Regions from separate parts of the uncultured Enterovirga sp. genome, predicted to be linked through region 1. Evidence: riboswitches for the same ligand, from Rfam matches in the RefSeq annotation. Region 1 holds a riboswitch; the other holds the start of a gene.
What was found. A riboswitch is a leader RNA that binds a small molecule or an ion and turns the genes downstream of it on or off. The one in region 1 is predicted to bind thiamine pyrophosphate.
Positions count from the first base shown of each region.

Region 1 (11,435 bases):
AGGAGCGGGTGCGCGGCGTCGTGCTTCTCGACGCCATCTACGGCGAACACGAGAAATTCGCGAGCTGGGCCGCCTCGACCAAGAACGGCTTCCTGGTCAACGCCTCGACGAACTACACCAAGGCCCAGAGCGTCGGCCTCGAGCGTCTGCTCGCCGCCCGCGACGTGACCGTGAGCACCGAGCTGAAGCCGAGCCTGTCGCGCGGGGGGGCCACCTTCCTGTCGACCGGCGGCGAACACAGCCACCGGGACTACGTGACCCAGGCCTGGACCGCGAAGCCGATCGCCGACATCCTTTCCCGCCTTCCGGAATACCGGCTGCGCGGCGGTGGCGACGCGGTCGCCACGCTCGACAGCGGCTCCCGCAGGCAGCGCAGCGCCGCGGCGCAGTAGGCGCCGCCGCCTGGACCGTCACATTCCGGGGCTCGCGGAGCGAGAACCCGGAACCGACGGCACGCACGCGCTCTGCGGACTTCTTGCCCTTCCGCTCTTCTCCATGGGTTCCGGGTTCCGCTGCGCGGCCAGGAATGGCGTGAGGAGGAGCCCGCGCTGACCTGTCAGCGCGCCTTCAGGAACTCCGGTACGGCGAGGAGCACGAACTCGTTGTCGTCCGCCTTGTTCGGCTCGCGGCTCGACGAGAAGGGCAGGTTGTTGTCGTTGCCGACGATGATGTGGTCGGCATCGACGATCTCGACATTCTCGATGGTGAAGAACGGGAAGGCGAGCGCGCCGTCGGTGAGCGGCTTGCAGGCCTTCTTGTCCGGGTCGGCCATGCGCATCAGGTCGACATGGCCGATCTTGCGCGCCGGCTTCCCGGCCTGGGCCTCGCCCATCTCGATCTTGTAGACGCGCTTGAACTTCGGCAGGTCGTGGAAGCAATCGGGCCGGCGCTGGCCCGCGGGGCAGGCCTTGTCGGCCGTGCCCTCGCCGTTGTCGCGCTCGATGACGAGCGCGGTGGTCGCGTCGATCATGTTGAAGTCGCCGATCGCGTTGCCGTTCGCCTCCAGCACGTATTTCCAGTGCCGGCCCGTGTACTTCCCGGCCGCGACGTCGAATTCGAGGATGCGGAGATATTCCTTGCCGCCCTCCTTTTCCCAGTCCTTGGCCTCGGCATTCCAGACCGGGCCTTCGAGCAGCGGGTAGAGGAAGCGGCCGTCGGGCGAGGAGGCCATGCCCTCGAACCCCTTCGAGCGCCGGACCTGGAACTCGACCGCGCCGCCGGGGACGGCCGGCGTCGTCACCGCGGGATGGTCGGGCGAGCGCACGACCTTGCCGTCGACCTCGGTCTCGAACACCGCCTCGATCGCGCCGCTCATGTCGGCCCGGATCAGGTAGGGCCCGAATTCCTCGCCGATCCAGATCTTGCCGCCGACGACCTGAAAACTCTCCGGGTCGAAATCGGACCCGGTCAGGTAGCGGGTCGGCGTCCCCTCGTTCGCGATCCGGAACGGCACCTTCCGGTTCGGGTCGCGCAGGAACACGGTCTCCTTGCGGTCGACGTTGCCGGTCGCGAAATCGATCGCGTAGCGGTTCAGGTAGAGCATGGCGTCGGGCGAGTTCGCCTTGGCGCCGGCGCCGTTGTCGGTCAGCACCCAATAGGTGCCGTCGGCCATGCGCTTGATGCCGGAATGGCCCTGAAGCGGCTGGCCCCGGAACGGCATCTTCAGCCCGGTCGGGCGACCGAAGGAGGTGCCCTCGACGGTGCCGACCGCGTCCACGCGCTTGCCGGTCGTGAACTTGCCCCAGTTCCGCAGGTCCTCCGGCGCGTCCGCCGGCGCCTCGATGAAGCTGTCGGCCGGCAGGAGCGCATGGCCGGAGAGCTTCGCCGGAAAGGCCTGGTCGGCGAAGGCCGGAGCGGCCGAGGCCGCCGCGAGCGCGAGGATGAGGGGGAGCGCGGTGAGGCAGCGGGTCATGTCGGGGCCGTGGTGGGTGGCGAGGTGGCCCTTAAGCGCTGCCGTCCATGACGGGCGTGCGACACACCCGACGGAAGCCCGACCTCGATTGACAACCGCATGACGGCGTCCCACCTTCGTGTCGTTCCGAGGGGGGTCCCGCGAGGGGGCTGAGATACGGGTGAGCCCGTGACCCTTGAACCTGATCCGGGTCATGCCGGCGAAGGGACGGGAACCGGCGACGCCGCCCTTCCGCCCCGACTCCTGCACCCGCACGGCCGCGACCGGCCAGGAGGAGACGCGCGATGACCATCCATGTCGAGAAGCCGAAAGGCGTGCCGCAGAGCGTGACGACGGGCCCGATCACCGGCTCCCGCAAGGTCTACGCCTCCCCTGCCGGCCATCCCGCCATCCGCGTGCCGCTCCGCGAAATCACCCTCTCCGACCCGCTCGAGCCGCCGGTCCGGGTCTACGACCCCTCCGGCCCCTATACCGAGACCGACTCGCGCATCGACCTGCTGCAGGGCCTGCCCGGCATCCGCGACCCCTGGATCGCCGCGCGCGGCTACCCGGCCATCGCGCCCCGGCAGGTGAAGCCGGAGGACAACGGCAACATCTCCCCCGACAAGCTCGTCGCCGCCTGCCCGGCCGAGCGCGTCATCCGCCGCGGCGAGACGGGCCAACTCGTCACGCAATACGAATTCGCCCGCGCCGGCCTCATCACGGAGGAGATGCGCTACGTCGCCCATCGCGAGAACGTGGCGCGCGACGCCGCCCGCGAGGAGGCCGAGGCCATCATCGCCGACGGCGAGTCCTTCGGGGCCGAGATCCCGGCCCATGTGACGCCGGAATTCGTCCGCTCCGAGATCGCGCGCGGCCGCGCCATCATACCGGCGAATATCAACCACCCCGAGGTCGAGCCGATGGCGATCGGCCGGAATTTCCTCGTCAAGATCAACGCCAATATCGGCAATTCGGCCGTCGTCTCGACCGCGGCCGACGAGGTGGAAAAGCTCGTCTGGGCGATCCGCTGGGGCGCGGACACGGTCATGGACCTGTCCACCGGCCGCAACATCCACAACATCCGCTCCTGGATCATGCGGAACTCGCCGGTGCCGATCGGCACGGTGCCGATCTACCAGGCGCTGGAGAAGGTCGACGGCGACCCGCTCAAGCTCGACTGGGAGGTGTTCAAGGACACGCTGATCGAGCAGGCCGAGCAGGGCGTCGACTATTTCACCATCCATGCCGGCGTCCGCCTCGCCCACGTGCCGCTGACGGCGCGCCGCACCACCGGCATCGTCAGCAGAGGCGGCTCGATCATGGCGCGCTGGTGCCTCGCCGGGCATCGCGAGAGCTTCCTCTACGAGCGGTTCGACGAGATCTGCGACATCATGCGGGCCTATGATGTCTCGTTCTCGCTCGGCGACGGGCTCCGCCCGGGCTCGATCGCGGACGCGAACGACGCCGCGCAATTCGCCGAACTCGAGACGCTGGGCGAACTCACCAAGATCGCCTGGGCCAAGGGCTGCCAGGTGATGATCGAGGGCCCCGGCCACGTGCCGATGCACAAGATCAAGGTGAACATGACGAAGCAGCTCGCCGAATGCGGCGAGGCGCCCTTCTACACGCTCGGGCCGCTGACGACAGACATCGCGCCCGGCTACGACCACATCACGAGCGCGATCGGCGCCGCCCAGATCGGCTGGTTCGGCACCGCCATGCTCTGCTACGTGACGCCCAAGGAGCATCTCGGCCTGCCGAACCGCGACGACGTCAAGGTCGGCGTCATCACCTACAAGCTCGCCGCCCACGCGGCCGACCTCGCCAAGGGCCACCCGGCCGCCCAGGTCCGCGACGACGCGATCTCGAAGGCCCGTTTCGACTTCCGCTGGGAGGACCAGTTCAACCTCTCCCTCGACCCGGACACGGCCCGCTCCTACCACGACGAGACCCTGCCGAAGGACGCCCACAAGGTCGCCCATTTCTGCTCCATGTGCGGCCCGAAATTCTGCTCCATGAAGATCACCCAGGACCTCCGCGCCGAGGTTTTGGCCATGGGCGACAACGCGGTGGCGGACCTGCAGGCGAAGGCCGCACAGCTGACCCGCGGCGAGGCGGAGGCCGGGATGGCGGCGAAGAGCGCGGAGTTTTTGGCGGAGGGTGGGAAGTTGTATGTGGAGGCGGGGGAGTAGTACTTAGCGTGAGCAAAACCGAGATTGCATTGGCGGCGATCAAGGAGGTTCCGCCAGATATATCCCTCCCGTTCTTCGTTGACACGGTTGATAAGTTCGCGAAGGCGTTCGCTTACCGTGTAAGGCAGCGCTCTCGGACAGGCGTACTTGCCGAGATACGGGGCCATTTCATCCACGAAGGCCGTCAAGGAGAAATCACGAGATCGGAGGGGGACATTGATGAAATCAAGCTAGCCAAATCAGAGGCGTCCTTTGTACTCAAGAACGAAGAGGTAGAAAGATTCACCACTAGGATGCGGATCGAGTAATAAGCGATCTCGCTGGCCAATTTGCATCATCGATCACGAAAACTTTGATCGCGACGCTCCACGAGACCACAACAAAAACTGGAAATGTCGTCAGTGGGAATGGCGCCCTTCTTAACAATGAACTAATGCTACAGGCGCTTGAGAAAGTGGAGCATGACTTTAATGAGGACGGTGAGGGCGGCTTGATGATGCTGGTTCATCCTGACATGATGAGTAGGATTGCGGTTCTAGAGCGAGAGTTTCAATCCTCCCCAGAGTTAAAGCGGCGTTACGACTCAATTATGAGTGCAAAGCGTGAGCAATATCGAACTCGTGAAATGGACAGAGGTTTGGCTGGATAGAGCTGGTGAGCGGGCCTACCAACCGGCTTTCGTGAGTGCCCTGGCTCACGAGGGCTATGAAATAATACATAATACTAGCCACAATTCCCTGGAGTTGGGCAAGGATGTGATCTGCCGCGATCAGTCGGGTGAATTAATCGCCTTCCAGCTCAAAGGTAACCCGAGTTCTCGGTTTACTATGAGTCAGTGGCATCAGATTTATCCGCAGATCCTGCAGCTTGTGACTGCCCCGATAAGAGGGCTGTTGAGTGGCGGTTGCCATCATCATACGCCTGTACTCGTCACCAATGGTGAAGTAGAAGAGGATGTACAATCAGCAATCTCTTCTTTCAACGCAGACTTCCTTCCACACTACCCTCATTCTCGAAAACTTGAGATATGGAACCGGGGCAAACTTGTAGCTTTATTTGCCAAGGTCTCTCGATCGGCTTGGCCGGTAAGCATTCAGACGCAGATCTCTGTAATGAAATCCGCCATTGGGGATGGGAGGGAGACGATCTCGGCGCAGACGCTCCAGGAAGTTTCTGAGCAGGTGTTCTTTCATGATTCGGAGCGCGCCCCTTCAACTCAGAAGTCTCTGGAGCGTGCATCCGCGTTTGCGACTTTGATTGGTGTCATCATCTCGCAGCACGTTCAGAGAGGAAATTTGTACGAGGCAATCCGCGCAAAATCTATCGGGATAGCTCTGGTAGCCGGGTATTTTGATCGGTTCGGCTTTAGTTCGCGTCGACACCTGCAACTGTTCCGGCTCATGAGGTCGGAGATAATCACCTTTGTTGAGAGCTTTTCGGTGAGCGTGGCGGAAAAGTATTCGGATCGGCCGATGGTGAACGATGATGTCACGGCCGAGTTTGCCGTCATGCACCCGCGACGAATGCTCGTGACCGCGATTCTTGCGATCATGCTGCTCGAACTGCGAAGAGTAGATCGCCCCCTACGGCCTGAACACTCAAAAGTGCTGGCTGCCGTTCGTCGAGATATAGATTATCCTTTTCTGCTTGGTGAGTTCATTGTGCCCTCTTTCTTGGCCGTTTTTTGGGCTAAGGAGCGCACCATGGGAACGATGAGACCAGACATAGAGTTGATATCCGTGCTTCGCGGCCTCGTGCTACTCTCCCGTAAAATGACCCTACATTCGCCCTATTTAGGAATAGAAGAGGTCGTGCCCGCTGCTAATCGAGAATTCATTGGAGAACTTCTGCATGACATCGATTTTGACAATCGGCGAAATATGTCGCAGTTTGCTTTCTCACTCGCCTGTATGCTTGCTAAACGCAACTGGAAGCAGACTGTAAAAAATGTCTGGCCCGAGCTAACCCGAATCGCAGTTCAGGAGACAAGGCTTCAGAGCGGCGTTGAATTCGGTTTTTCTAGATCTACGGCTGCATCGGAGAGCACATCTCTTCTCGCTACACCTCAATCGTGGGATGGGCTTCTAAGGATCGCAACCTTGGAGCGACAGCCATCCATTCCATCACTCCTTCAAGATGATCCGATCCTGGTTTTGCTAGTAACGTTATTTCTTCCATTTCGCTGCACCACTGATGTCGTACTGTGGCTCGATCGCAAACTTGCGTCGACTTGGTACTAGATCGCGCGATGAGCGCGGCGGGCGCTCACTCCTCCTTCTGCCCTACCCGGGTCAGCTTCTCCCGGCACAGCACCGAAGCCGCCCTTCCTAAGCGGCCAGTCGCCGCCAACGCGATTTTAGCAGCTTCTTGCCGGCCAGCGTGACCCGGAGGCGGTTCATCTCGGGCCGGTCTTGGGTGAGCGATTCCAGCGTATAGCTCTTGGTGCCGCGGCGGAAGCGGATGAAGTCGCCGGTGCCGACACCGACGATGCCGGCCGCGAAGGCCGCGCCACCCTCTCCCGAGGGGGAGAGGGTCGAGCGCACCGCAGGTGCGCCGGGGTGAGGGTGGGACCTGTCCGGCGGAGCCCGCACCGGAGTGTCACATCGGAACCGCCCTGCCCTCAGCCGGCTCGGGCTGCCGCCCGAGTCCGCCCTCTCCCACACGGGAGAGGGTTCGCTGGGGAAGCCGGGTGCCGCCGCGCCCACCCTCTCCCGAGTGGGAGAGGGTCGAGCGCACCGCAGGTGCGCCGGGGTGAGGGTCGGACGTGGACGGCGGAGCCCGCACCGAAGTGCCACATCGGAAACGCCCTGCCCTCACCCGGCTCGGGCTGGCGCCCGAGTCCGCCCTCTCCCAATCGGGAGAGGGTTCGCTGGGGACGCCGGGTGCCGCCGCGCCCTCCCTCTCCCGAATGGGAGAGGGTCGAGCGCACCGTAGGTGCGCCGGGGTGAGGGTCGGACGTGGACGGCGGAGCCCGCACCGGGATGCCACATCGGAGCCGCCCTGCCCTCACCCTGCCGGCGAAAGCCGGTATCGGGCTCCGCCCGAGTCCGCCCTCTTGCCGGCTTCGCCGGTCCCGCACGGGAGAAGGTTCGCTGGGGAAGCCGGGTGCCGCCGCGCCCACCCTCTCCCGAGTGGGAGAGGGTCGAGTCGCCGGAGGCGACCGGGGTGAGGGTCGGACGCTGCAAGTCTATCCCCAACGCCCTGCCCTCACCCGGCTCGGGCTGGCGCCCGAGTCCGCCCTCTCCCACCCGGGAGAGGGTTCGCGGTGGAGGCGTCGCGGCCACCCTCAAGCAGGAGAGGGTGGCGTCAGCGGCTTGCGAGCTGGAGGGCGTCGGCGATGCGGAGGAGGACGTCGTCCAGCCGAGTGCGGACTTCGTCGTTGCTGAAGCGGAGCATGGCGAAGCCTTGGGCCTCGATCTCGCGCGTGCGGATCGCGTCGTAGTCGCGTTGGGCAAGATGGCCAGTGCCGTCGAGTTCGACGACGAGCTTCGCGGCCATGCAGAGGAAGTCGACAATGTAGGGGCCGAGCGTCACCTGCCGGCGCCACTTGGAGCCGAGAAGGCGGCGGCCGCGGAGCTGGTGCCACAGCATCTCCTCGTCCGAGGTCTGCCGGGCCCGCAGGGTTCGGGCGAAGGGGCGGGGCTCCATGCTTCAAAGTTCGCACGACGGTGACGCGCGCGCACCCTCTCCCGTGTGGGAGAGGGTCGAGCGCACCGGCAGGTGCGCCGGGGTGAGGGTCGGACGTTTCCGCCTTATCCTGAACCGTCCGACCCTCACCCGGCTCGGGCCGCCGCCCGAGTCCGCCCTCTCCCACTCGGGAGAGGGTGCGCTGGGGAGCCGAGTGCCGCCGCGTCGAGGCCGACGCGGTGAAGACGAGCAACAAACTGTTCTGAGCCGCCAATCTGTAGGTGAGCACGGCGCCAGCGCCGGGCCCACCTTGCGAGGCATGTCGGCACCATGTCGCGTTATCGCCGTGCCGAAACCGAAAGCGGCACATGCCGCTCGGCAGCTCCCACCGTGACGTCGAGCGCGTCATCCCGACGGCGGATGGGGGGTGGTGACGGCATCGCGATCGATGGCCGAGTTGGCGAAGAGCCGCGTGGGCGCGGCGCTACGCCTTTGCCCACCCGGTTGCTGACGCACGGCGTCATGCCCGGCCATGTGCCGGGCATCCACGTCTTGCTCGCTCCGCTTCACCGCCTTGTCGTGGAGCGGCGTCAGTCCAACAGGTTCAGATTGCTGACGGCATCCTTGGTTGCTGGGCCGCTCGGCCCGTTCTCGAGCCGGCATTGGCCGGCCACGGAATTGCAGCCTCTCTGCGTATTGCCCCAGCGGAAATCCTCTGGATAGTTGAGCCAGCGGGCGCAATCGTCGGGGTTGATCCGCCCGCCGGGACCTGCGCATCGCCAGCTCCCGCCGAACTTCGAGATCGTCACCACGTTTTTCCAGGTGTCCCAGGCGCTTCCGCGGTCCATCTCGTCGATGAGCTTCCCCAAAACAGGGATCTCCTTGTAGACGTAGCGTCCCCGGCGCGGGTAGAGGCCGTGGGAGCCCTTCGCCGAGAACGCAACGAGGCGTCCCTCCTCGGTCATCAGGAGCGACGGCGACCCCCACGGCAAGATCAGATTGAAGTCGTGAGACGAGAAGCTCACCTTGACCGGAGTATAGCGCCAGCGGCCGTTCTCCGGTGTCTGGGAAAGCCGCACGGTGACGTGCTCCCAGTCCCCGACATGGTTGCCCCACATCGTGTCCAAAATCTCCTTCCCCCGGTTATAGGGGTAGAAGGTGAAATAGACGATGTCGGTGAATGTCTCGTTGCCCTCCTTCTTGCCGTCGACGATGAACGCATAGACCGGCACCGAAGCCTGGTCAGGTTTCTGCCCGAACGCGCCGTTCCAGTCCCAGGTGGAGGGCTCCGACAGTTCCTGCTTGGTCTGGTAGTGGTTCCCGTTCTTGGTTGCATATTGCTCGAAGAACGACACCGAGGAGGGAAACCATTCTTCGTTCGGATGCAGGTAGATGCGCGGCGCGAACGCCTCCGTGACTGTCCTGTGATCGAGGCCCAGGACGGACGGAGGCCTGAAACCGGCAGGCGGCGCGACGTTCTCGCCCCACCGCTCGCTCACGATAGTGTAATCGCCGACCTCGGGACTGTTATATTTCACCACCTTCTCGTTAGAATACTTCATATCCGGGCAGCTGCCACCGAACACCCCGTGGCCTTCCCAGTCATGGGTCACGGTCACCTGGGCCCCGTCGGTGATGTGCATGGTCCCATTCGTCGTGCCACCGCTGGTGGTCCACTTGGTCTTGACTGTACAGGCGGGACCGATCTCGCATGGGCCATTCTGCTCGGTGCAGGCGGACGCCCGGCACTGCTTTCCGATCAAGCTCACGCCGCCTTCCGGATAGAAGTACACGTTGCCCCTGCCCGGATCGGCCCTGAACGTCCAGGCCGTGTTAGAATTGTTGTAGATGTGCCGCTCGCAGGCGGCGTCGGCACTGGAGGTGCCGAGGACGAGCCCCGCCAGCAGCGCCGCCGCGATTGTCGCAAGACGGGATTGCAGGTCAGAACGCAGTTCAAGAACGGAGCGTTTTATTTCGCGCGACGCGATCATGCTCCCATCTGAGCGGATTGCTATAGCGACGGTGTCGTACATCGGCAGAACCCTCAGGGCACTCCGACATTGAAATATAAGGGATGGTTGAAATCAACTAGAATCTCAACCGACCGTTGCACGCCGGCTGTGGGGCCTACCGCGCTCCGCTGGTTTGCCAAGACCGAGACCGGACCGACGATTGGACCTGGGAGCGTGATCCGGAGGCCTGCGCCGTGGTCGCCTTCTGCCGGGGGAAAGGTCCCGACGGGTGAGCCGGCCGCTCAGGCCGGCATGCGGTGCAGCGCGCAGAGCTTGTTGCCGTCCGGGTCGCGCAGATAGGCGAGGTAGATCGGCCCGCCAGAACCCTGGCGCGGGCCGGGCGGGTCCTCGATGGCGGTGCCGCCATGTGCCGTGCCGGCCTCGTGCCAGGCTTGCGCCTGGTCCGGCCCGTCGACCGAAAACCCGATCGTGCCGCCATTGGCGTGGCAGGCCGGGGCACCGTCGATCGGGGGCGACACCATGAAGGCCGCGCCCTTGTGCACGTAGGAGAGGCGGCCCTTGGGATCGATCCGGCCCGGCTTGCCGCCGATGGCGGCGAAGAGGGCGTCGTAGAAGCGTTTCGATCGCTCGATGTCGTTCGTCCCGACCATGACGTGGCTGAACATGGTTCCTCCCATTGGATCGGCACGGAGGACGGTCATTGCGCCGACCCTGGCCGAACACTGCCCTCGTGCCGCGAAGCGGGCCCGACGGCAAGCGGGTCCGCGGAGGCCGGCCTAATCGGCCGTGCGGAAGATGAACGGCGCCGAGCGGCGGTGGATGCGGCTGCGTCGGATGCCGCGATGGCGGACGACATGCCGACGGTAGCGGTGCGCGGGCTTCACGTGTTGATACCGGACGGCGGAGCGGCGATAGCCCGGCGCCGGCACCGTGCGGCGCTCCGGCAGGCGGGACAGGTCGTAGGCCGCGACCGGAACCGCGCCGGAGGACCGGGCGGCGACGGGGCAATTCCAGGCGTCCGGGTCGTGGCAGGGCAGCCAGCGCGGCTCGAGCGCCCACCAGGGCCGGCGGACATGCGGGACGACATGGACGTGGCGGTAGGAGCGGTGGCGATGAACGCGCCGCACCCGGTACCCGGTACCGTCGGCATAGGCGACGGGCGCCCGAGCTGCGATCGCAGCCGGGCCGGAGGGCTCGGCCGCCGCCGCTCCGGCCGACGCGAGGCCCAACAGCCCCGCCAGGATCACAAGTCTCAGCCTCACCTTGGACCTCCGTCGCTCCCGTCGCGATCCGCATCGCATCCGCGGCGACGCGCGTCCAGACTCGCTCCGGGGGCCGCCGTTGACCACGGGCCCGATCATGACGCCCAGCCAAGCTGAACATGACAAGTCGGAAAGGTTCCGAACCATCTGTCAGGCCGCGACGTTGGTGACCCACGACGTCACTTGATTGGAGTTGTTCCGTGAAGAAATTGTTGACTGCCGCAGCCGCGGCCGTCGTCCTCGGCGGGGCCTTGGTGTCGGCACCCTCGGCTCAGGCGCAAGGATACAAGGGAGGCTACGGCCCCGGCCATGTCGGGCGATTTGGCGTCACCCGGGGCTATGTCGGTCGCGGCGGCGGCTACGGCTATCGCGGGGGCGGCGGCTACGGCAATCGCGGCGGCGGCTACGGCTACCGCGGCGGCGGCTATGGCTATCGTGGTGGCGGGTACGGCTATCGCGGCGGCTACGGCTACCGACGCAGCGGCTA
Region 1 covers NZ_CAXTAZ010000050.1:17,943-29,377, reverse strand. The annotation lists gene ACFE87_RS20030 (alpha/beta hydrolase) at 1-392, shown strand, start outside; gene ACFE87_RS20025 (esterase-like activity of phytase family protein) at 557-1,912, opposite strand; TPP riboswitch at 2,032-2,137, shown strand; gene thiC (phosphomethylpyrimidine synthase ThiC) at 2,197-4,086, shown strand; gene ACFE87_RS20015 (hypothetical protein) at 4,095-4,394, shown strand; gene ACFE87_RS20010 (hypothetical protein) at 4,689-6,326, shown strand; gene ACFE87_RS20005 (hypothetical protein) at 6,414-6,629, opposite strand; gene ACFE87_RS20000 (endonuclease domain-containing protein) at 7,393-7,734, opposite strand; gene ACFE87_RS19995 (Vps62-related protein) at 8,304-9,746, opposite strand; gene ACFE87_RS19990 (VOC family protein) at 9,968-10,351, opposite strand; gene ACFE87_RS19985 (hypothetical protein) at 10,463-10,948, opposite strand; gene ACFE87_RS19980 (hypothetical protein) at 11,149-11,435, shown strand, end outside.

Region 2 (11,435 bases), on a different contig from region 1:
CATGCTGGTAGCCGAAGGTGATCCGCTCGTGGGTATAGGCCACGATGGCCTGGACCAGCGGCCAGCCCTTCGGGACGTTGCCGAACAGCGACCAGGCCGTGTCGGACAGGCGGTCCGTCTCGCAATACCGGCTGCCCAAGAGGTAGACGAGCACCTCCGACGGCAAGTCCTCGACCGCGTGCTGGACGGCGTCCGGCGCGAACTCGTCTTGCAGCCCGCTATCAGTGACGACGAAATCGTTCGTGATGACGAGGGTGCCGGTGGGGGCCACGAGACGCACGCAGCGGTTCCCGAACATGTCGCGATAGTCGCTGTGCCGGACGGGATGAGAGAACGCGACCTCGTCCACACGCTCGACCACATCCCGCTCGCGGTCCGGGGCGACGTTCAGCATCAGGATCATCGGTGAGGGTGAGCGCACGTCGTAGGTGATCTCGTAGCCGCAACGGATCTTCATGGCGCTCCTCCAGGCCGGCCCAAGCTCATGCGGCCACCGCCGGCGCTTCTGCTTCGGACCGCCGCGACCTCTCTGCCGTGACGTCCACTGTAACCGACATATCGATGAAATCGCTCGGAAAGCCCAAGAAGCTTCCGGCGAGCGGGGCCGCCTGGTCCGGGTCGCGCACGACCGCCACCCGGACGAGGTCGCCGTTGCCGACCGCCCCGCCCGTCGGGTCGAAATCGATCCAGCCCCCGCCAGGCAGGTAGACCTGCAGCCAGGCATGGGTGGAACCCCCGGCGCGCCGGGCGCTCTCGTCGGTGGAGCGAACGTGGAGGTAGCCGGACACGAAACGGGCCGCCATCCCTTGCGTCCGGACCGCCTCCGCCATCAGGACCGCGAAGTCGCGGCACGACCCGCGCCGAAGATGCAGCGTCTGGGCCGGAGCCTGGATGCCGGCCTCCTCCCGCCGGAGATAGGCGAAGTCTCGCCGGATCGTGGCGTTGAGGCGGGCAAGGAAGCTCCAGGTCCCGCGCTCGGGATCCTCGGCCAGGATCGCCTTCGCCCAGCCGTCGACCGCATGCTGCGGGTCGGGATGCTGGCGCTCGATGAAGCGGGCCAGATCCGGCATCTCCTCCGCGCCGTAGGAGAAGGGACAGGTGCGGGCGTGATCCGCGATGGCGAGGGCTGCCTCGCGAAACGGCGTGTGGTCGACCCCCATCGTGGCGACGACGGACAATTCGCTGGTTCTCCGGCCGAACCGCGCGGAGCCGACGAGATTGCCGGACGCGTCCTCAGACCAGCCGAAGGCGGTCGGCTCGGGACGGATCTCGATCGCGTATTCCACGATGCGCTGGTCATGGCTCTCGCGCGGGCGAAGCATCAGCCGATGCTCCCCGAGCGCGACGACGGACCGATACCGGTACGTCGTTTCGTGCCTGACCCTGAAGATACCCATCCCGTCTCCGGCCTCGCCTCGGGGTAGCAGGTTCCGAGCCAGTTGCGCTACATCACGCTGGCCGCCGGCGACCGGGGCGCGAGAACCGGGCGGTGATGAGCGGCGAGACACTTCTTGGACCCGACGAGCCGTCGCCCGTCGCGCTCCACAGACCCGACGGCCGCTCGCCCATCCTGCTGGCCTGCGACCATGCCGGGCGCCGCGTGCCCCGCCGCCTCGGCCAGCTCGGGCTCGCCGAATCCGAGTTCGACCGGCACATCGCCTGGGATATCGGGGTCGCGGCCGTGTCGCGCCGCATGTCAGAGGCGCTCGACGCCACCCTCGTCGAGCAGCTCTATTCGCGGCTCGTGATCGACTGCAACCGGCCGCCAATGGTGCCGAACTCGATCCCGGTGCTCAGCGAGGCGACGCCGATCCCGGGCAACCTCGATCTGCCGGAGAGCGACCGGGAGGCGCGGCGGCGGGAGATCTTCCAGCCCTACCACGACGCCATCGACGACACGCTCGAGGGCCGCAAGCGCGGCGGACGCGAGACGGTGCTCGTCGCCATGCACAGCTTCACGCCGACCTATCTCGGCGAGTCCCGGCCCTGGCATATCGGCACCCTCTACGGCCGCGATGCGCGCCTGGCCCGCAGCCTGCGCGACCTGCTCAGCGGAGAGGCAGGACTCGTCGTCGGGGATAACGAGCCCTATTCCGTATCGGACGAGACCGACTACACGATCCCGGTCCATGGCGAGCGCCGGGGCATCGTCCATGTCGGGATCGAGATCCGGCAGGATCTCATCGGCGGGGAGGATGGGCAGGCCGAATGGGCGGAGCGCCTCGTCCGGCTCCTGCCGCGGGCGCTCGACGGGGTAGAGGCACGATGACGAGCGACAACATCCACATCCTGCAGGCCTTCGAGCGGCAGCCGGACGGGTCCTGGCGCTGCATCGAGGCGGTCAGCATCGTGACGCCGGACGGTACTCTCTCCGTCGAGCCCGGGATGACCTTCACCTTCGGCAAGATGTTCGAGCATCTCGACGTGGCCGAATACCTGGAGCAGCTCGGCGCGCAGTTCGGATCGTGAGACTCGGGGTCGGCTTGGGGCGGGGTTGTGAAATCCCCTGTGCCCGCACACATTAAGACGATCCGAGGGGTGCCCGGCCGGGCTGAGACGGCGCCGAACCAAGGTTCGGCCCGAACCCTTTGAACCTGATCCGACTCGCATCGGCGGAGGGACGGAATGAGCGACACAGAGCCTTCGCCATCGTCGGACGCCGTCTCCGTCATCGGGGCCGGCATCTGCGGCACCTGGGCGGCCTTGATGCTTAGCGAGGCCGGTCTCCCGGTCAGCCTCCATGAGCGCGACGATCCCTCGCTGTCGCGTTCGACCAGCTACTGGGCCGGCGGTATGCTGGCCCCCGATTGCGAAAGCGATGGTGCGGAGCCGATCGTCGTCCGGCTCGGCCGTCGTTCGATCGACTTGTGGCGGCGCCACCTGCCCGAGACCTCGCTGCTCGGCTCCCTCGTCGTCTCGCATCCGCGCGATCGGGGCGACCTCGACCGTTTCGCGCGCCAGACATCCGGGCACCGGACCGTGAGCGAGGCCGAGATCGGGAATCTCGAGCCTGCTCTGGCGGGCCGGTTCCGGACCGGGCTGTTCTTCCCCGACGAGGGTCATGTCGAACCCCGCACCGTGCTCCCGGCTCTGCATTCCGAACTGACCCGGCGCGGAGTTCCGATCCGCTTCGGTTCCGCCGTGGACCCGACGACCGCGCCGGGCCTCGTCGTCGATTGCCGCGGGATCGCCGCCCGCGACGCCTTGCCCGAGCTGCGGGGCGTGAAGGGCGAGACGGTGCTGGTCGAGACGACCGAGATCGCGCTGCGCCGCCCCGTGCGGCTGATGCACCCGCGCTGGCCGCTCTACGTCATTCCGCGCCCGGGTGACCGCTTCCTGATCGGGGCGAGCACGATCGAAAGCGAGGACACGTCCGGTGTCAGCGTCCGCTCCGCCTTGGAATTGCTGACTGCGGCCTATGCGCTTCATCCAGCCTTCGGCGAGGCCCGCATCGTCGAGCTCGGCACCGCCCTCAGGCCCGCCTTTCCGGATCATGCCCCCCGGATCGAAGTGAAGGGCCAGCGCATCGCCGTGAACGGACTCTACCGGCACGGTTTCCTGATGGCGCCGGCCCTGGGCGAGGTGGTGGCGAATTACGTCTTGTCGGGAATTCGGGACAACGAGGTGATGCGATGGTCCTGACCGTCAACGGCGAGCCGGCCGAGGTCGGCGCAACGCGCATCCCCGACCTCCTCGCGGAACTCGGCTACGAGGGTACCTTCTTCGCCGTCGCCGTGAACCAGGAGGTCGTGCGCCGGGCTCGCTGGGCCGATATCGAGTTGGCGGAGGGCGATGCGGTCGAAGTCGTCACGCCTCGTCAGGGCGGGTGAGGAGCGGTGTGATGCAGCTTTATGGTCAGGAGGTCGCCTCGCGCCTCCTCGTCGGCACCGCGCTTTATCCATCCCCCGCCGTGATGGAACGGGCAATCCAGGCTTCCGGCGCCGGAATCGTGACCGTGTCGGTGCGCCGGGAGGCGGGCGGCGGACGCAGCGGCGATGCGTTCTGGCGCATCATCCAGTCGCTCGGCGTCAAGGTGCTGCCGAACACTGCCGGCTGCCGGACCGTGAAGGAGGCCGTCGCGACGGCCGAGCTCGCGCGCGAGCTGTTCGCGACCCCTTGGATCAAGCTCGAGGTGATCGGAGACGACGAGACGCTGCAGCCGGACGTCGTCGGTCTGGTCGAGGCCGCCGGTATCCTGTGCCGGGACGGGTTCGAGGTCTTTCCCTACACGACCGAGGATCTGAGCGTCGCCTCGCGCCTCGTCGAGGCCGGGTGCCGGGTCGTGATGCCCTGGGCCTCGCCGATCGGCAGCGGCCAGGGCATCGTGAGCCGCTCTGCGCTCCAGACGCTGCGCTCGCGCCTTCCCGACGTCACCCTGATCGTCGATGCCGGGCTCGGCGCTCCCTCCCATGCCGCGGAGGCGATGGAGCTCGGCTACGACGCCGTCCTCCTCAACACCGCCATTGCCAAGGCCGACGACCCGGTCGCCATGGCGCGCGGCTTCGCGCTCGCGGTCGAGGCGGGACGTCTCGCGCATGAGGCCGGGCTGATGCCGCAACGCGACTTCGCCTCGCCCTCGACACCGGTCGTCGGGACTCCGTTCTGGCACGCAGCCGGATGAGGCTCGCCCTGCTGAAACCCACCCCCGCTCATCCCGGCGGAAGCCGGGACCCAGCCCGTCCAGCGCACAGGTGCCTGGGAGTGGATGCCGGCTTGCGCTGGCATGAGCGGAGAGCATCAGGACCCTTAGCCGGATGAGCGCCCTCCCCTACCCGGACCGGTTCTACCCCGTCGTCGACAGCCTGGCCTGGGTCGAGCGGCTCGTGCGGCTCGGGATCGGCACGGTGCAACTCCGCGCCAAGGACCTCGGGCATGACGAGGCCCTCCGGTTGGTGACGGCGTCGCTTGCCGTCATAGCCGGAACGGCGACGCGGCTCGTCGTCAACGATTATTGGCGGGCCGCGATCGAGGCCGGGGCGTCGCATCTGCATCTCGGCCAGGAGGATCTCGCCGAGGCCGACGTGCCGGCGATCCGCCGGGCCGGCCTCACGCTCGGCATCTCGACCCATGACGAGGACGAGCTCGAAACCGCCCTCGCCCACGCGCCGGATTATGTGGCGCTCGGGCCGATCTACCCCACGACGCTGAAAGCCATGCGCTTCTCGCCGCAGGGACTCGACCGGATCGGCGTCTGGAAGCGCCGGATCGGATCGATCCCGCTGGTTGCGATCGGGGGAATCACGCTGGAGCGCGCCCCCGGCGTGTTCGCGGCCGGCGCTGATTCGATCGCGGTGGTCAGCGATGTCACCCAGGCGGCCGACCCGGAGCGGCGCGTCCAGGACTGGCTCGCCTACACCCGGCAGGCCCAAGCCGCAGTCTAGAACGCGGCCGAACCGCGTACCGGCGCGTCATCACAAGCGACACATCCGCATTACGGACCGGGTATTCTGCAGAGGAACACTCACGTTCCCGCACTGATTTCGCGATGTATGCTTAAAAAAGCATTAAAATTCGACTCTGCATTCGAACCTCGTCCGACCTGTACTGGATACGGTCTTGGAGACGGCTCCGGTGCCGCTACTACCCGTTCGGCCGAGCTTGCTTGAAATCCGTCCATCATTGTACAGAATGCGGCGATGGCCGCGAAAGCTCTCATCGCCTGGTCTACCGGAACCGTGGCCCTGGGCGCCACGGCGCTTCTGGCTTCGACGTCGCTGCAGCGCGCGGCAATGGATGCCTCGCTGCCGGTCGCATCCTCGACGCCCTCAGCCGCGCTGACGGCTGAGCCGGTTCTCGTGATCCTGCCCGTGCCGGACCTGCCTCTGGCGATCGCCGAGATCGGGCCGGAGGTGGCCCCGGCCGCGCCGCCCGGCACGCATGCGCTCACGGCCGAGGCGATCTTCGGTCCACCATCGGCTTTGGCCTCTCCCTTCGGGCTCCGGCCCGCCTTCGCCGCGATACCTGCGAGCCTCCAGTTCGATCCTCGTCTAGGGACCGGCGCGCCTGCGCCGGCGCCCTCCCCCGTGCAGGAGGTCATTCGGGCCGCGGCCGCTCGGGACACGACCTTGTCACGCCTCGCGATCCGGCCTCCGCCGCGGCCGTCCTTTCCCGAATCTCGGCTTGCCGACGGTGTGGCGTTGCCCGGCATCGTCGAGGTCACGCCTGCCGGTGCTGCTCCCGCCTGGAGCGAGGCCGGAGCCTTCGCGGCGGCGGCTTGGCCGGCTTTCGCCGTAGCCGCTCAGGAGCCAGGACCCGGCAAGCCCGAACGCCCCCTCCAGGCCGGCGTGGCCTCGTGGTACGGGCCCGGCTTCCATGGCCGCCGAACGGCGAGCGGCGAGGTCTTCAACCAGAATGCGCTGACCGCCGCCCACCGCTACCTGCCGTTCGGGACCAAGGTGAAGGTCGTCGATCCGAAGACCGGCCGGTCGGTGATCGTCCGCATCAACGACCGCGGGCCTTTCGCGCATGGCCGCGTCATCGACCTGTCGAAAGCCTCCGCCCAGGCGCTCGGGATCGGAGGCCTGGCCCGGGTCCAGCTCGTCAGTTCCGAGTAGAAGCCGCTTGGTTGAGTGGCCGCGCCATCATGGGCGGCTGCTGCGGCTCGGGTTGCTCGCTCTGATAGCGGAAGCGGCTGCTACTCAGCCGCCTCGAGACGATACCGGGCCACGTCGTAGTTCAGGATCGGCGACAGCCAGCGCTCGACCTCGGCGATGTCCATGCCTTTCCGCGCGGCGTAATCCTCGACCTGGTCGCGCTCCACCTTGGCGACGCCGAAGTAATGCGCGTCCGGATGGCCGATGAAGAGGCCGGAGACCGACGAACCCGGCCACATCGCGAAGCTCTCCGTCAGCTTCACGCCGATGCGGCGCTCCGCCTGCAGGAGATCGAACAGGGTCGACTTCTCGGTATGGTCGGGCTGGGCCGGATAGCCCGGTGCCGGCCGGATGCCCCGATAGTCTTCCGAGGCCAGGTCGCCCGGCGCGATCGCCTCGTCCGGGGCATAGCCCCAGAATTCCCGCCGCACCCGCTCGTGCATGCGCTCGGCGAAGGCCTCCGCGATGCGATCGGCCAGCGCCTTGACCAGGATCGAGCGGTAATCGTCGTTCGCCCGTTCGAAGCGCTCGGCGATGCGGACCTCCTCGATCCCGGCCGTGACCACGAAGCCGCCGACGTAATCCGCGACGTCGCTATCCTTCGGCGCGACGAAGTCCGAGATCGACAGGTTCGGCCGCCCGTCCCGCTTCGAGAGCTGCTGGCGGAGCCCATGGAAGGTCGCGAGCGTCTCCGTCCGGCTCTCGCCGGTATAGAGCCGGATGTCGTCGGCGACGGTGTTCGCCGGCCAGAAGCCGATCACGGCCTTCGGATTGAACCAGCGCTCGGCCACGATCTTGGACAGCATCTCCTGCGCATCCTCGTACAGAGCGCGGGCGGAAGCGCCCTGCGCCTCGTCTTCGAGGATAGCCGGGAAGCGGCCCTTCATGTCCCAGGTCTGGAAGAAGGGCGTCCAGTCGATATAGGGGACGAGGTCGGCGACCTCGTAGGACCGGAACACGCGCGCGCCGGTGAAGCCCGGCCGCGTCGGCCTGTAGGCCGCCCAGTCAATCCTCATCGCGTTCGTGCGCGCGGCAGCGATCGAGAGCCGCTTCTTGTCGGCCTCTCCCCGCGCATGCGCGTCGGCGACCCTTCGGTATTCCGCCCGGACATTGTCGATATAGGTGACCTTCTGGTCCGGCGAGAGAAGCGAGGAGACGACCCCCACGGCGCGGCTCGCGTCGTTGACGTAGATGGTCTGACCGCTCGTGTAGTTCGGGTGGATCTTCACCGCAGTGTGGACCCGGCTCGTCGTCGCGCCGCCGATCAGCAGCGGGATGCTGAACCCTTCGCGCTCCATCTCGGCCGCGACATGGGCCATCTCGTCGAGCGAGGGCGTGATCAGGCCGGAGAGGCCGATGACATCGACGCCCCTCTCGCGGGCGATGTCCAGGATCTTGCGGGCCGGCACCATCACGCCGAGGTCGATCACCTCGTAATTGTTGCACTGGAGGACGACGCCGACGATGTTCTTGCCGATGTCGTGGACGTCGCCCTTCACGGTCGCCATCAGGACCACGCCCGCGGGCTCGCCCTGGGCCTGCCCGGTCTCCTCCTTCTCCTTCTCCATGTAGGGCATGAGATAGGCGACAGCCTGCTTCATCACGCGGGCCGACTTCACGACCTGGGGCAGGAACATCTTGCCCGAGCCGAACAGGTCGCCGACGACGTTCATGCCGCTCATCAACGGCCCCTCGATGACGTGGAGAGGCCGGGCGACCGAGAGGCGCGCCTCTTCCGTGTCCACTGCGATGAAGTCGGTGAAGCCGTTGACGAGGGCGTGTTCGAGCCGCTTCGCGACCGGCCATTCCCGCCAGGTCATGTCGAGCGTCCGGGCCTGGGCGCCGGCCCCGCCCTTGAAGCGCTCCGCCGCCTCGAGAAGCCGCTCGGTCGCGGAGGGTGTTTCGCCCTTGCGCCGGTTCAGGACGACGTCTTCGCAGACCTCGCGCAGGTCGGCCGGGATGGATTCGTAGACGGCGAGCTGGCCGGCATTCACGATCCCCATATCCATGCCGGCCTGGATGGCGTGGTAGAGGAAGACCGCGTGCATCGCCTCGCGCACCGGCTCGTTGCCCCGGAACGAGAAGCTGAGGTTCGAGACGCCTCCCGAGATGTGGCAATGCGGCAGGGTCGAGGTGATCTCGCGGGTCGCCTCGATGAAGTCGACGCCGTAATTGTCGTGCTCCTCGATCCCGGTCGCGACCGCGAAGACGTTCGGATCGAAGATGATGTCTTCGGGCGGAAAGCCGACCTCGTCGACGAGGATGCGGTAGGCGCGCGTGCAGATCTCGACCTTGCGGGCCTGGGTATCGGCCTGTCCCTGCTCGTCGAAGGCCATGACGACGACCGCCGCCCCGTAGTCGCGGCAGATCGTGGCCTCGGCCTTGAACTTGTCGACCCCCTCCTTCATCGAGATCGAGTTCACGATCGGCTTGCCCTGGACGCATTTCAGGCCGGCCTCGATGACCTGGAACTTGGATGAGTCGACCATCACCGGCACGCGGGCGATGTCCGGCTCGGCCGCGACGAGGTTCAGGAACTCGACCATGGCCCGCTCGGAATCGAGCAGGCCCTCGTCCATGTTGACGTCGATGACCTGGGCGCCGGCGATGACCTGGTCGCGCGCGACGTCGAGCGCGGCCGCGTAATCGCCGTTGGTGATGAGCTTCCTGAACTTGGCCGAGCCGGTTACGTTCGTGCGCTCGCCCACATTCACGAAGGGGATGTCCTTCGTGAGGATGTAGGGTTCAAGGCCTGCCAATTTCATCACCGGCTCGACCACCGGAATCTCGCGCGGTGCCTTGCCGGCGACCGCGGCCGCGATCGCCCGAATATGGGCCGGCGTCGTGCCGCAGCAGCCGCCGACGACGTTGACGAGGCCGGCATCGGCGAACTCGGCGATGAGGGCCGCGGTCGCCTCGGGCGACTCGTCGTACATCCCGAACTCGTTTGGCAGGCCGGCATTCGGGTAGGCGCAGACGAGCGTGTCGGCGATGCGCGACAGTTCCGCGATATGGGCCCGCATCTCGCGGGCGCCGAGCGCGCAGTTCAGCCCGACCGTGATCGGATCGGCGTGGCGGACCGAGTGCCAGAACGCGGCCGGAGTCTGGCCCGACAGCGTGCGGCCGGAAAGGTCGGTGATCGTGCCCGAGATCATGATCGGCAGCGTGCGACCGAGCTCGACGAAGACGCGCCGCGCTGCCAGGATCGCGGCCTTGGCGTTCAGCGTGTCGAAGATGGTCTCGATCAGGATCAGGTCGGCGCCGCCCTCGACGAGGCCGCGGACCTGCTCGGCATAGCTGTCGCGGACATGGTCAAAGGTAACGGCCCGGAAGCCCGGATTGTTGACGTCGGGCGAGATCGAGAGCGTGCGGTTGGTCGGCCCGACCGCACCGGCGACGAAGCGGCGGCGCCCGTCCTTCGCCTCGGCCATCACGGCCGCCTCGCGGGCGACGCGGGCGCCCTCGACATTCAGGTCGTGGACCGCGGTTTCGAGTCCGTAATCGCCCTGCGCGATCGAGGTCGACGAGAAGGTGTTCGTCTCGACGATGTCGGCGCCGGCCAGGAAGTAGCTGAGGTGGATGTCGCGCACCGCCTCCGGCTGGGTCAGGATCAGGAGGTCGTTGTTGCCCTTCTGGTCATGGGCGTGATCCCGGAAGCGCTCGCCGCGGAAATCCGCCTCCGAGAGTTTCAGGTTCTGGATTTCGGTCCCCATCGCCCCGTCCATGACGAGGATGCGCTCGCGCGCAGCGGCCCGGAGGGCGGAAACGGTATCGGTCGTCATGTGCGGTCACCTTCCAGGCGAGCGAGACGTGCTTCGATCGCTTGCAGCCGTTCGTCGACGTCCGTCACGGCATAGCGGGCCATGAGTGTTTCACCCGTCAGCGCACGGCCCATATCGATCTGCTTCTTCGCGAGATCTTCCCTCAGCTTGTCCTGACGGGACAGCTCCGCACGCAGTTCCCGGAAATGAACCAGCATCAGATTGTCGGGCTCAGCCATTCCGCTTTTCCAACTCGGCGATGCGCCGTTCTGCGGCCTCAAGACGTTTGCGAAGGCGAGCGTTCTCTTCGCGTTCTGTGATCAAATTCCTGATGTGATCCGGGTCGAGAAGGACGTTGGCTTCAGCAGCAAATGCGCGATCGCGATCCCTTTGCTCTTGCTCACGCCTCTCTTTCCGCTCTTTGATCTCGGCGCGAAAAGACTCGATCTCCGCCTTCAACTCTTGTTCGAAGCTTGTCGACATCGAAGCCATGCGCGACCCCCCTCACGCCGCCACCCGCGCCGGCTCAGCCGGTGCCACTGCCCTCAGCCCGAGCAGGTGGCAGATGGCGAAGACGAGGTCTGCGCGGTTCATCGTGTAGAAATGGAACTCGGACACGCCACGATCAACGAGGTCGAGCACCTGCTCGGCCGCGACCGCGGCCGCGACCATCTTGCGGGTGTCGACGTCGCCCTCGAGCCCTTCGAAGCGGCTGCCCAGCCATTCCGGCACGCTCGCGCCCGCCCGCTCGGCGAAGCTCTTCGCGAGCTTGAAATTCTGCACCGGCAGGATGCCGGGCACGATCGGGATGGTGATCCCGCGCGCCCGCACCCGGTCGAGATAGCGCAGGTAGAGGTCGTTATCGAAGAAGAACTGGGTGATGGCCCGGTCGGCGCCCGCATCGACCTTGGTCGCGAGCGCATCGAGATCGGCCTCGATCGAGGGCGCCTCCGGATGCTTCTCGGGATAGGCCGAGACCGAGACCTCGAAATCTCCGAGCCGCTTGATGCCGGCGACGAGATCGCAGGTCTGGGCGTAGCCGCCCGGATGGGCTTCGTAGGCGGTGCCGATCCCGGCCATC
Region 2 covers NZ_CAXTAZ010000059.1:14,629-26,063, forward strand. The annotation lists gene ACFE87_RS21445 (transglutaminase family protein) at 1-457, opposite strand, end outside; gene ACFE87_RS21450 (transglutaminase N-terminal domain-containing protein) at 483-1,397, opposite strand; gene ACFE87_RS21455 (N-formylglutamate amidohydrolase) at 1,493-2,269, shown strand; gene ACFE87_RS21460 (hypothetical protein) at 2,266-2,469, shown strand; TPP riboswitch at 2,525-2,638, shown strand; gene ACFE87_RS21465 (FAD-dependent oxidoreductase) at 2,626-3,642, shown strand; gene thiS (sulfur carrier protein ThiS) at 3,633-3,830, shown strand; gene ACFE87_RS21475 (thiazole synthase) at 3,842-4,621, shown strand; gene ACFE87_RS21480 (thiamine phosphate synthase) at 4,755-5,381, shown strand; gene ACFE87_RS21485 (septal ring lytic transglycosylase RlpA family protein) at 6,147-6,554, shown strand; gene metH (methionine synthase) at 6,635-10,375, opposite strand; gene ACFE87_RS21495 (hypothetical protein) at 10,372-10,593, opposite strand; gene ACFE87_RS21500 (hypothetical protein) at 10,586-10,846, opposite strand; gene metF (methylenetetrahydrofolate reductase [NAD(P)H]) at 10,859-11,435, opposite strand, start outside.
Region 2: it holds a riboswitch for thiamine pyrophosphate, as region 1 does, so the genes downstream of both, ACFE87_RS21465 (FAD-dependent oxidoreductase) here and thiC (phosphomethylpyrimidine synthase ThiC) in region 1, are expected to answer to the same signal.